DNA from 2 places in the Streptomyces sp. NPDC102278 genome. Region 2 is predicted to be linked to the other one. Evidence: riboswitches for the same ligand, from Rfam matches in the RefSeq annotation. Region 2 holds a riboswitch; the other holds the start of a gene.

The links. Region 2 has a riboswitch for cyclic di-AMP ahead of ACIRO3_RS29360 (M23 family metallopeptidase). Riboswitches for the same ligand answer to the same signal wherever they lie in the genome.
Positions count from the first base shown of each region.
Region 1: linked by a shared signal. The riboswitch ahead of ACIRO3_RS21250 (transglycosylase family protein) and the one ahead of ACIRO3_RS29360 (M23 family metallopeptidase) in region 2 are both predicted to bind cyclic di-AMP.

Region 1 covers NZ_JBIWLV010000008.1:260,144-264,983, reverse strand. Annotated here, with positions in the region: gene eno (phosphopyruvate hydratase) at 1-392, opposite strand, end outside; gene ACIRO3_RS21250 (transglycosylase family protein) at 667-1,386, opposite strand; cyclic di-AMP (ydaO/yuaA leader) riboswitch at 1,390-1,560, opposite strand; gene ACIRO3_RS21245 (transglycosylase family protein) at 1,838-2,848, opposite strand; gene ACIRO3_RS21240 (cytochrome P450) at 2,963-4,240, opposite strand; gene ACIRO3_RS21235 (globin domain-containing protein) at 4,362-4,840, shown strand, end outside.
Region 2 covers NZ_JBIWLV010000015.1:134,401-139,240, forward strand. Annotated here, with positions in the region: gene ACIRO3_RS29355 (pitrilysin family protein) at 1-1,226, shown strand, start outside; cyclic di-AMP (ydaO/yuaA leader) riboswitch at 1,410-1,569, shown strand; gene ACIRO3_RS29360 (M23 family metallopeptidase) at 1,582-2,382, shown strand; gene ACIRO3_RS29365 (GntR family transcriptional regulator) at 2,538-3,203, shown strand; gene ACIRO3_RS29370 (HPr family phosphocarrier protein) at 3,543-3,824, opposite strand; gene ACIRO3_RS29375 (GNAT family N-acetyltransferase) at 4,009-4,840, shown strand, end outside.

The DNA.
Region 1 (4,840 bases), on a different contig from region 2:
GGGAGGTCCGAGGCCTCGGACGCGGCGTGCGCGACGGCGAGGGACACGCCGAGGATGGCGTTGGCGCCGAGGGAGCCCTTGTTGTCGGTGGCGTCCAGGTCGAACATGGCCTGGTCGATCAGGCGCTGCTCGGTGGCGTCGTAGCCGACGAGCTCCGGGCCGATCTGCTCGATGACGGCGAGGACGGCCTTCTCGACACCCTTGCCGAAGTAACGGTTGGGGTCACCGTCACGGAGCTCGATGGCCTCGAATGCACCGGTGGAGGCGCCGGACGGGACTGCAGCACGACCGGTGCTGCCATCGTCGAGGCCAACCTCGACCTCGACCGTGGGGTTGCCTCGGGAGTCCAGGATTTCCCGGGCTACGACGACGTCGATGGACGGCACGAGCATCTCCTTCTGGGATGTGACGCTGGGTGTGCGGTGGCGGGTCAGGCCGTGGGATGGCCTTGCCGACTAGAGCCTAACCGGCTCCGGCCACTCGGCCGGCCGACCGCCCGGGTCCTGGGACGAAAAAGGGCCCGAATACCTTTCTTCCAGGACATACGACCCTTGATCCTTGGCGGGTTCGGGGCCCGACCGGGCCCGGACACGCCACCGCCCGGCGCGTGGAGGGGTACGCGCCGGGCAGGGATGCGTCAGGACTGACGCGGTGTCATCGGGGGGTTCAGCTGAGGTTCAGCTTCTGCCCGGGGTAGATCAGGTCGGCGTCCGGGACGATGTCCTTGTTCAGCTCGTGCAGCTTCTGCCAACCGCCCTTGACGCCGTTCGCGTCGGCGATGGTGCCCAGGGTGTCGCCCGCCTTGACCTCGTACGAGCCGTTGCCGATCTTCGGGGCGGCGGTGGTCTTCGGGGCCTTCTGCGGGGCCGGGGTGGCCGTGGAACGCTCGGAGCGCGTGGTGGTGGAGCCCTCGGAGCGCTTGGTCTCCGTCTTCGGCGCGGCCTGCTGCTTCTTGGGAGCGGCCTGCTGCTTCTTCGGCTTGGGGGTCTCGGCCGAGCCGCCGCCGCTGTACGAGGAGTTGGACAGGCCCACGCCACAGGACGGCCAGGCGCCCTTGCCCTGGCCCTTGAGGACCTTCTCGGCGATGGCTATCTGCTGCGACTTGGAGGCCTGGTTGGCCTGCGAGGCGTACGCCTTGCCGCCGTAGGCGGCCCAGGTGCCGGACGAGAACTGCAGGCCACCGTAGTAGCCGTTGCCCGTGTTGATGGACCAGTTGCCACCGGACTCGCAGGAGGCGACCTTGTCCCACTCGGAAGCGGTGGCGGCGGACGCGGAGCCCGCGGCCATCAGGGGCGCCGCGACGGCGACACCGGCGACACCGGCGAGCGTGACGATGCGGGCGGCCTTGGAGGCGCGACGGTGCTTGCCCTTGCCGGAAAGCAGCATGGAATTTCTCCTCACCGACGCCTACGAGGTGAGCTGTCGGGTTCGGGCGAGTGAGTTGCCCGGCCGCACGACTGGCGTGCGTCTTAACCCCCAGCCGGTTCGCGGCCGTCTTCCGACGGCCCGTCCCGGCGCCTACCTTGGTTCCCCCGCTCCTGCCTTCGGCGCTTGCGCGACGACTGTTCTCTCCGTCCGCCGGCAGGATTCGGCGATGCGGTCGAAGAGGCTCGCGGTGACGAGCGATTCAGAAGGTAGACAGGTCTCCCCCCGATGTTCAACGAGCAACATCGGGGGGAAAGGGCCCTACTTGCGTTCCGCTTCGGGGCGTTTGCGCAGGTGAGGGCGGGGTTTGCGACAGCTTCGATACGAGACACGCCAGTTGGGCGGAAGAGACGCATGTCTCACTTGCCGAAACCGGACATTCGGATCTTAATGGGTGCCCGAACTGCCCCTATTACTTGGTTAGATCCAGGTTCTGTCCGGGCTTGATGAGGTCCGCGTCCCCTCCGATGACCTGCTCGTTGGCCTCGTAGAGCGTGGTCCAGCCGCCCTTGAGCCCCTTGGCATCCGCGATGGCGGTCAGGCTGTCGCCCGCCTGCACCGTGTACACGGGCTCCGGCGCGGTGTTGGGGACGGCCCCGAGGGTCTCGTCCGCCGCCGGGCCGCGGTGCTTGCCGCCGCCGTCCGCCGCGGAGTCGGTCGGGGTGCCCGTCGGTGCCGAGGGCGTGGCGGAGGGGTCGGCCGGGTTCGGGTCCTTGGCGGGGTCCGAGGGGACCGTCGGGGTGGTCGTGCCGCCCGGGGTGGTCGGGGCGACGGGCGGCTGGTTGGCCGGGCCGGTGGGAAGGGTCGGGTCCGGGTCCGGCATGACGGGCAGTCCGGTGTTGGGACCCAGCGGCACGTCGGGCAGCGTGAACGACGGCGTGCCGGACGGACCGGGCAGCGTCGGGGTGGGCGCGGTGGGCGTCGGCACCCCGAAGTCGGTGGCCGGCGTGGAACCGGTCTTCGGCACCGAGGAGTCGGGGCGGGAGGGGCTGGGCGCGACCGGCGCGGGGGCCTCGATCCGGCCCGGGTCCACCGCGGCCGACGGTCCCTGGCGCGTCAGGCCGGCCGAGGACGCGCACAGCGGCCACGCCTGGGGGCCCTGCGAGGCCAGCACCTGTTCGGCCACGGCGATCTGCTGGGAGCGGCTGGCGAGGTCGGGGCGCGTCGCGTAGTCGAGCCCGCCGGCCTCGTTCCACTGCTCCTGGGTGAACTGGAGCCCCCCGTACGCGCCGCTGCCGTAGTTGGCGCTCCAGGATCCGCCGCTCTCGCACTCGGCGACCGTGTCCCACGTGCCGGCGTCGGCGGCGCTCGCGTTGGTTGCCGCGAGCAGCGGCAGGGCCAGCGCGGAACCGGCGACTCCGGCGGTGACGACGAGTGCGGGTATCTGCTTGGGGCGTCTGTGGCGGCCGTTCCCGGAACGCATGAGGCTGTACCTTTCGCATAACGGCGGGGTAACGGCAGAACCTAGCGGCCTTGGCATACAAGTAACAAGTTTGATCGGAAACTGACTCGCGGTCAGGGCGGCCCCGATCGCGCCTCAATCGTTTCGGGGTGTGAAGCGGACCGGAAGGGTGCGCAGGCCACGCATGATGAGTCCGCCCCGCCAGCGCAGGTCCGCAGGTGGAACAGCGAGTTCCAGATCCGGCAGACGCATCAGCAAACTCGCGAGCGCCGTCTGTCCCTCCAGTCGCGCGAGCGGCGCACCGAGGCAGTAGTGGATCCCGTGTCCGTATCCGAGGTGCTGATTGTCACTCCGGGACAGGTCCAGAGTGTCCGGTTCTGCGAACCTTGCGGGGTCGCGGTCCGCGGCCGCGAGGACCACCAGCACCGGGTCGCCGGCCGCGATGTCCCGGCCGCCGAGCACAAGCGGTTCGGTGGCGAACCGCCAGGTCGCCAGTTCCACCGGTCCGTCGTAGCGCAACAGCTCCTCGACGCCGGTCTCCAGCAGCCCGCGTTCGCCGGCGGCGAGGGAGACCTGGAGGCGCTCGCGCTGCTCCGGGTTCATGAAGAGGGAGTGGACGCCGTTGCCGATGAGGTTCACGGTCGTCTCGAAGCCGGCGAAGAGCAGGATGAAGGCCATCGCGGTGGCCTCGGCCTCCGTCAGGTGATCACCGTGGTCGCCGGCCCGGATCAGATCCGAGATCAGGTCGTTGCCCAGGTCGTCCCGTTTGCGGTGGATGAGTTCCCCGAGATAGGTCCGCATCCGCTTCACGGAACGGGCGACCCCGCCGCGCGGTCCGCCGCCGTGCCGGATCATCATCCCGGCCCAGTCGCGGAAGTCGTCCTGGTCCTCGCGCGGTACGCCGAGCATCTCGCAGATGGCGTAGATGGGGAGCGGGAAGGCGAACTCGTGGATGAGGTCGGCCTCCCCCTTCCCGGCGAACCCGTCGATGAGGTGGTCGGTGAGCTCCTGGACGCGCGGGGCGAACTCCGCCACCCGCCGCGGGGTGAACGCCTTCGACACCAGCCGCCGCAGCCGGGTGTGGTCCGGCGGGTCGATGTTCAGCAGGTGCGTCATCAGCTCCGCCTTGCGCTCCCCCGGGATGCCGGTCTTGCCCTTGGCGTGCGCCGGCTCCGCGTGGTGCGCCGGGTTCTTGCTGAGGCGCTGGTCGGCGAGGGCCTGGCGGGCATCGGCGTACCGGGTCACCAGCCAGGCCTCCACGCCGCTCGGGAGCTTGGTGCGGTGCACCGGGGAGTGCTCGCGCAGCCAGGCGTAGGCCGGGTAGGGGTCGGTGGCGAACTCCCAGTCGAACAGGGTCGGGCCCTGGGGGGAGGAGGTCTCGTCGGCGGGTTCCGCGGGGGTCGGCTCATGCACCCGCTGACCGTATCCCGACCTCCACGAGCCATCCCATATGGGTGCTTCGTCGCGGCTGTCCGTAGATCCGCCGAGGCTTGACCCCGCACGGTCCGCCGTTCCTACTTTCGCTCTTGTGGACGTGAGGATCTTGAAGAGCAGTTTCGCGGTGGTGGAGAGACGGGCCGAGCACGCCGTCAAGTACTTCTACTCCCACCTCTTCTGGCACCACCCCGAGGTCCGCCCGCTCTTCCCCTCCTCACCGGCGGACATGGAACGGCAGCGGGACCGGCTCTTCGCCGCCCTCACCCACGTGGTCACCCACCTGGAGGACGAGACCCTCGTCCCCTACCTCCGCGACCTCGGCCGCGACCACCGCAAGTTCCGGGTCGGCCCCGAGCACTACGCGGCCGTCGGCGCCAGCCTGCTCGCCGCCCTCGCCGAGACCTCCGGCCAGACCTGGACGCCCGACGTGGAGAAGGCCTGGGCCGAGGCATACCAGGTGATCGCCGACGCGATGACGGCCGGCGCCGCCGAGAGCACCGACCCGGCCTGGTGGGACGCCGAGATCGTCCGCCACCTCCAGTACGGGCAGGACGTCGCCGTGCTGACCCTGCGGCC
Region 2 (4,840 bases):
TCGCCGCGCCGCTCGACGCGGAGCCCGAGGGCCTGGACGGGGTGGCCACGATCATGGCCCGCGCCCTGTCCGAAGGCACCGACAAGCACTCCGCCGAGGAGTTCGCGGCGGAGCTGGAGCGCTGCGGCGCGACCCTGGACGCGCACGCCGACCACCCGGGCCTGCGGGTCTCGCTGGAGGTTCCCGCCTCCCGCCTGGCGAAGGCCCTCGGCCTGCTCGCCGAGGCACTGCGCGCACCGGCCTTCGCCGACAGCGAGGTCGACCGGCTGGTGCGCAACCGCCTCGACGAGATCCCGCACGAGTCGGCCAACCCGCAGCGCCGCGCCGCCAAGCAGCTCTCCAAGGAGCTCTTCCCGGCCGACCTGCGGATCTCCCGGCCCCGCCAGGGCACGGAGGAGACGGTCGCCCGCATCGACTCCGGTGCCGTACGCGCCTTCTACGAGGCCCACGTACGCCCCGCGACCGCCACCGCGGTGGTCGTCGGCGACCTGACCGGGATCGACCTGGACGCCGTGCTGGCGGACACCCTGGGCGCCTGGACCGGCAATTCCGCCGATCCGCTGCCGGTGCCGCCGGTGACGGCCGACGACACGGGCCGCGTGGTGATCGTGGACCGCCCCGGAGCGGTCCAGACGCAGCTCCTCATCGGCCGGATCGGCGCGGACCGTCACGACCGCGTCTGGGCGGCCCAGGTGCTCGGCACGTACTGCCTCGGTGGCACCCTCACCTCCCGCCTGGACAAGGTGCTGCGCGAGGAGAAGGGGTACACCTACGGCGTGCGCGCCTTCGGGCAGGTGCTGCGTTCCACCGCCGACGGCAAGGGCGCGTCCATGCTGGCCATCAGCGGCTCGGTGGACACCCCGAACACCGGCCCCGCGCTGGGCGATCTCTGGACGGTGCTGCGCACCCTCGCCGAGGGGGGTCTGACCGACGCCGAACGGGACGTCGCGGTACAGAACTTGGTGGGTGTGGCCCCGCTGAAGTTCGAGACGGCCGCCTCGGTCGCGGGCACCCTGGCCGACCAGGTGGAGCAGGAGCTGCCGGACGACTACCAGGCCCGGCTGTACGCCCAACTCGCCGCGACGGGCACGGTGGAGGCCACGTCGGCCGTGGTCAACGCCTTCCCCGTGGACCGGTTGGTGACGATCCTGGTGGGTGACGCGTCGCAGATCGCGGAGCCCGTGCGGGCGCTGGGGATCGGCGATGTGACCGTGGTCGGCAACTGACCTGAAATCGAAGGGGCCCTGGCGACTTGTCGCCGGGGCCCCTTTTGTCCATTTAGTGGTGAGGTTGCTTGTATGTGGTGTGGCGTAGGTAACAAAAGCGCGCACCTGTTTGGCGATTGACTGAAGATCCGCCTAGCGTCGGCCGTGCTGTTCGTCAGTTGTGCCCGCCGCACCCGCGGCACCGGACAGCGATCGCCGAGTCCCCGTCAGGCGCGAGCCTGGGGAGCCGGGGACCCACATGTGTCCCTGGGGTGAATCGGACCGCCTCGCAAGAGGGGGCCCGTAGGAGACCTTCCTGCTCCGAACCCGTCAGCTAACCCGGTAGGCGAGAAGGAAGGAAAGGATCAACCTCTTCATGGCGTTTGGCAGCAGTCGTGTCGCCGGTAAGCACCGTGGTTCGAGCCGTTTGAGCCGCAAGACCGCCGGCTACGCCGGTATAGCCGCCCTCGCCACCACCGGCGTCGTGGGCACGCTGGCCGGCCCCGCGTTCGCCGCGGACCAGCCCGCCGCCTCCACGGTGGAGGACACCGGCCTCAACGCCGTCGTCGTCGCCGAGGACCTGCAGGGCGAGATCGAGACCCAGGCCGAGTCGCAGCAGCGCGCCGCCGACATCACCGCCGCGAAGGCCCAGGCCGAGGCCGACGCCAAGCAGCGCGCCGCCGAGTCCAAGCGCCTCGCCGAGGCCAAGGAGAAGGCCGAGCGCGAGGCCGCCGAGCGTGCGGCCCGCGAGGCCGAGCGCAAGCGCCTCAACACCTTCGTCGCTCCCGTCGACGGCTCCTACGTCAGCACGCAGTACCACGCGGGCGGCGGCATGTGGTCCTCCGGCAGCCACACGGGCATCGACTTCCACGCGGCGTCCGGCACCTCGGTCCACGCCGTCGGCGCCGGCACGGTCGTCGAGGCCGGCAACGGCGGCGCGTACGGCAACAACGTCGTCATCAAGCACAACGACGGCACGTACACCCAGTACGGTCACATGTCCTCGCTGGACGTCTCCGTCGGCCAGCAGGTCACCCCGGGCCAGCAGATCGGCCTGTCGGGCTCCACGGGCAACTCCAGCGGCCCGCACCTGCACTTCGAGGCCCGCACCGGCTCGCAGTACGGTTCGGACATCGACCCGCTCGCGTACCTGCGCTCGCACGGCGTCACCGTCTGACCCGCTCCGCACCTCTTCGTCGAAGGCCCCGGCTCATCGAGCCGGGGCCTTTCGCGTTGGCGGGAAAATGTTTCACATCAAGGGCCGTCCTCGGAAATTATCGTGTGTTGCAATAGAGTCGCGGCACGGTCACGAAATCAAGCGGAGGTCCGGTCTTGCGAATTCCTGCGCACGCGGTATGCACAGCAATCCGCGACGACATCATCTCCGGGGTCTTCGGACCCGGCGGTCGCCTCACCGAAGAGGTGCTGGCCCGTCGTTACGGCGTTTCGCGCGTCCCGGTCCGCGAGGCCCTGCGCACCCTGGAGTCCGAGGGCTTCGTAACGACCCGCCGGCACGCCGGGGCCTGCGTGGCCGAGCCGACCGAGCAGGAGGCCGCGGACCTCCTGGAACTGCGCGTCCTGCTGGAGCCCCTCGCCGCCGCGCGGGCCGCCCGCCGTCGCACCGAGGCGCACCTGAAGGTGCTGCGCGGCCTGGTCAGGCTGGGCCAGGAGCGGGCCAGGAGGGGCCAGGGGGAGGATCTGCGGGCCCTGGGGGGCTGGTTCCACGAGACGTTGTCCCAGGCCTCCGCGAGTCCCGGCCTGATCGCCCTGCTGACGCAGACGCGCCACAAGATCACCTGGATGTTCTCGGTGGAGGCCCCGGCGCGCCCGGTGGACTCCTGGGCCGAGCACGGCGCGATCGTGGACGCCGTGGCGCGCGGCGACGCCGAGCGGGCCCGGTCCCTGACGGCCCTGCACACCGAGCGCGCGGCCGGGGCGCACCGGCGGCGCGTGAGGACTTCGCAACCTGCCGTAAACATGGCGAGCGGTCCGCATTAACAGGAGCCGTATACAAAGGACGGATATGCGGAGGGCCCGGGTGCCCCGAAATCAGTCGCTCGATTTCCGCCGCTCGATTTCCATCGCTCGATTTCGGTGGGTCGTCTTCGTGGGTCGATTCCGCCACGGAATGCGCGACGCCCCATTCGTCGTCCCGGAATTCCGCGTGCCGCATTCGCCGCGAGCCATTGGCCGTGCCGTGTCGTGTCGGTCGTGCTGTGTCGCGCCGGTCGTGCCGTGCCGTGCCGGGCGCGCCGGCCCGGGGCCGGAAACGACGAAGCCGCGGCTCCCGGGTGCGTCGGGGGCCGCGGCTTCGCCACGTGTGAACGACCCGAAGGGTCAGACCGTCTCGGGGAGCTCGTCGAGGCCCTCGGCGACGAGCTTGGCGAGGCGGTCCAGCGCGGCGTCGGCGCCCTCGGCCTCGGACGCGAGGACGATCTCCTCGCCGCCCTGGGCACCGAGGCCCAGAACCGCCAGCATGGAAGCGGCGTTGACGGGGTCGCCGCCGGCCTTCGCGATGGTCACCGGGACGCCGGAAGCGGTCGTCGCGCGGACGAAGATCGAGGCGGGACGAGCGTGCAGGCCCTCGGCCCAGCCGACGTTGACGCGGCGCTCTGCCATGGTGATGCCCTTCAGGTGCTAGCGGTTGTCTAGACCAGTCTCTCACGACACCCGGAATGCTCGGACCGACCTTCGACCCGGATCCACCGCCGTTCGACCCTCCCCAGCTTGCACTGATTTGCCCCTCCGTGCCGCACACGCCGCGCACGCACCGTTCGGCCGGTCCTCCCCTTAGGGTGTGCCCATGACCATCGAGTCGGACCCCTCCTACCCGGCCCACTGGGAAGCGGACGTCGTGCTGCGCGACGGCGGCACCGCCCGGATCCGGCCCATCACCACCGAGGACGCGGGACGCCTGGTCAGCTTCTACGAACAGGTCTCCGACGAGTCGAAGTACTACCGGTTCTTCGCCCCGTACCCCCGGCTCTCCGACCGCGACGTGCACCGCTTCACCCACCACGACCACGTGGACCGCGTCGGCCTCGCGGCGACCATCGGCGGCGAGTTCATCGCGACCGTCCGCTTCGACCGCATCGGCCCCGACGGCCGGCCCGCGTCCGCACCGGCCGACGAGGCCGAGGTCGCCTTCCTCGTCCAGGACGCGCACCAGGGCCGCGGCGTCGCCTCCGCCCTCCTCGAACACATCGGCGCGGTGGCCAGGGAGCGCGGCATCCACCGGTTCGCCGCCGAGGTGCTGCCCGCCAACGGCAAGATGATCAAAGTGTTCACGGACGCCGGGTACCAGCAGAAGCGCAGCTTCGAGGACGGCGCCGTCCGCCTCACCCTCGACCTCGAACCCACCGCCGAGTCCCTCGCCGTGCAGCGCGCCCGCGAACAGCGCGCCGAGGCCCGCTCCGTCCAAAGGCTCCTGGCCCCCGGCTCGGTGGCGGTGATCGGAGTCAGCCGCTCCGGCGGCGGCGTGGGCGCCGCGGCGCTGCGCAACCTGCGGGACACCGGCTTCCACGGACACCTGTACGCGGTCAACGAGGCGGCCTCCGCCGATCTGCTGGACGGCGTACGCGCCTACCGCACCGTCGCCGACATCGGCGGTCCGGTCGACCTCGCCGTCGTCGCCG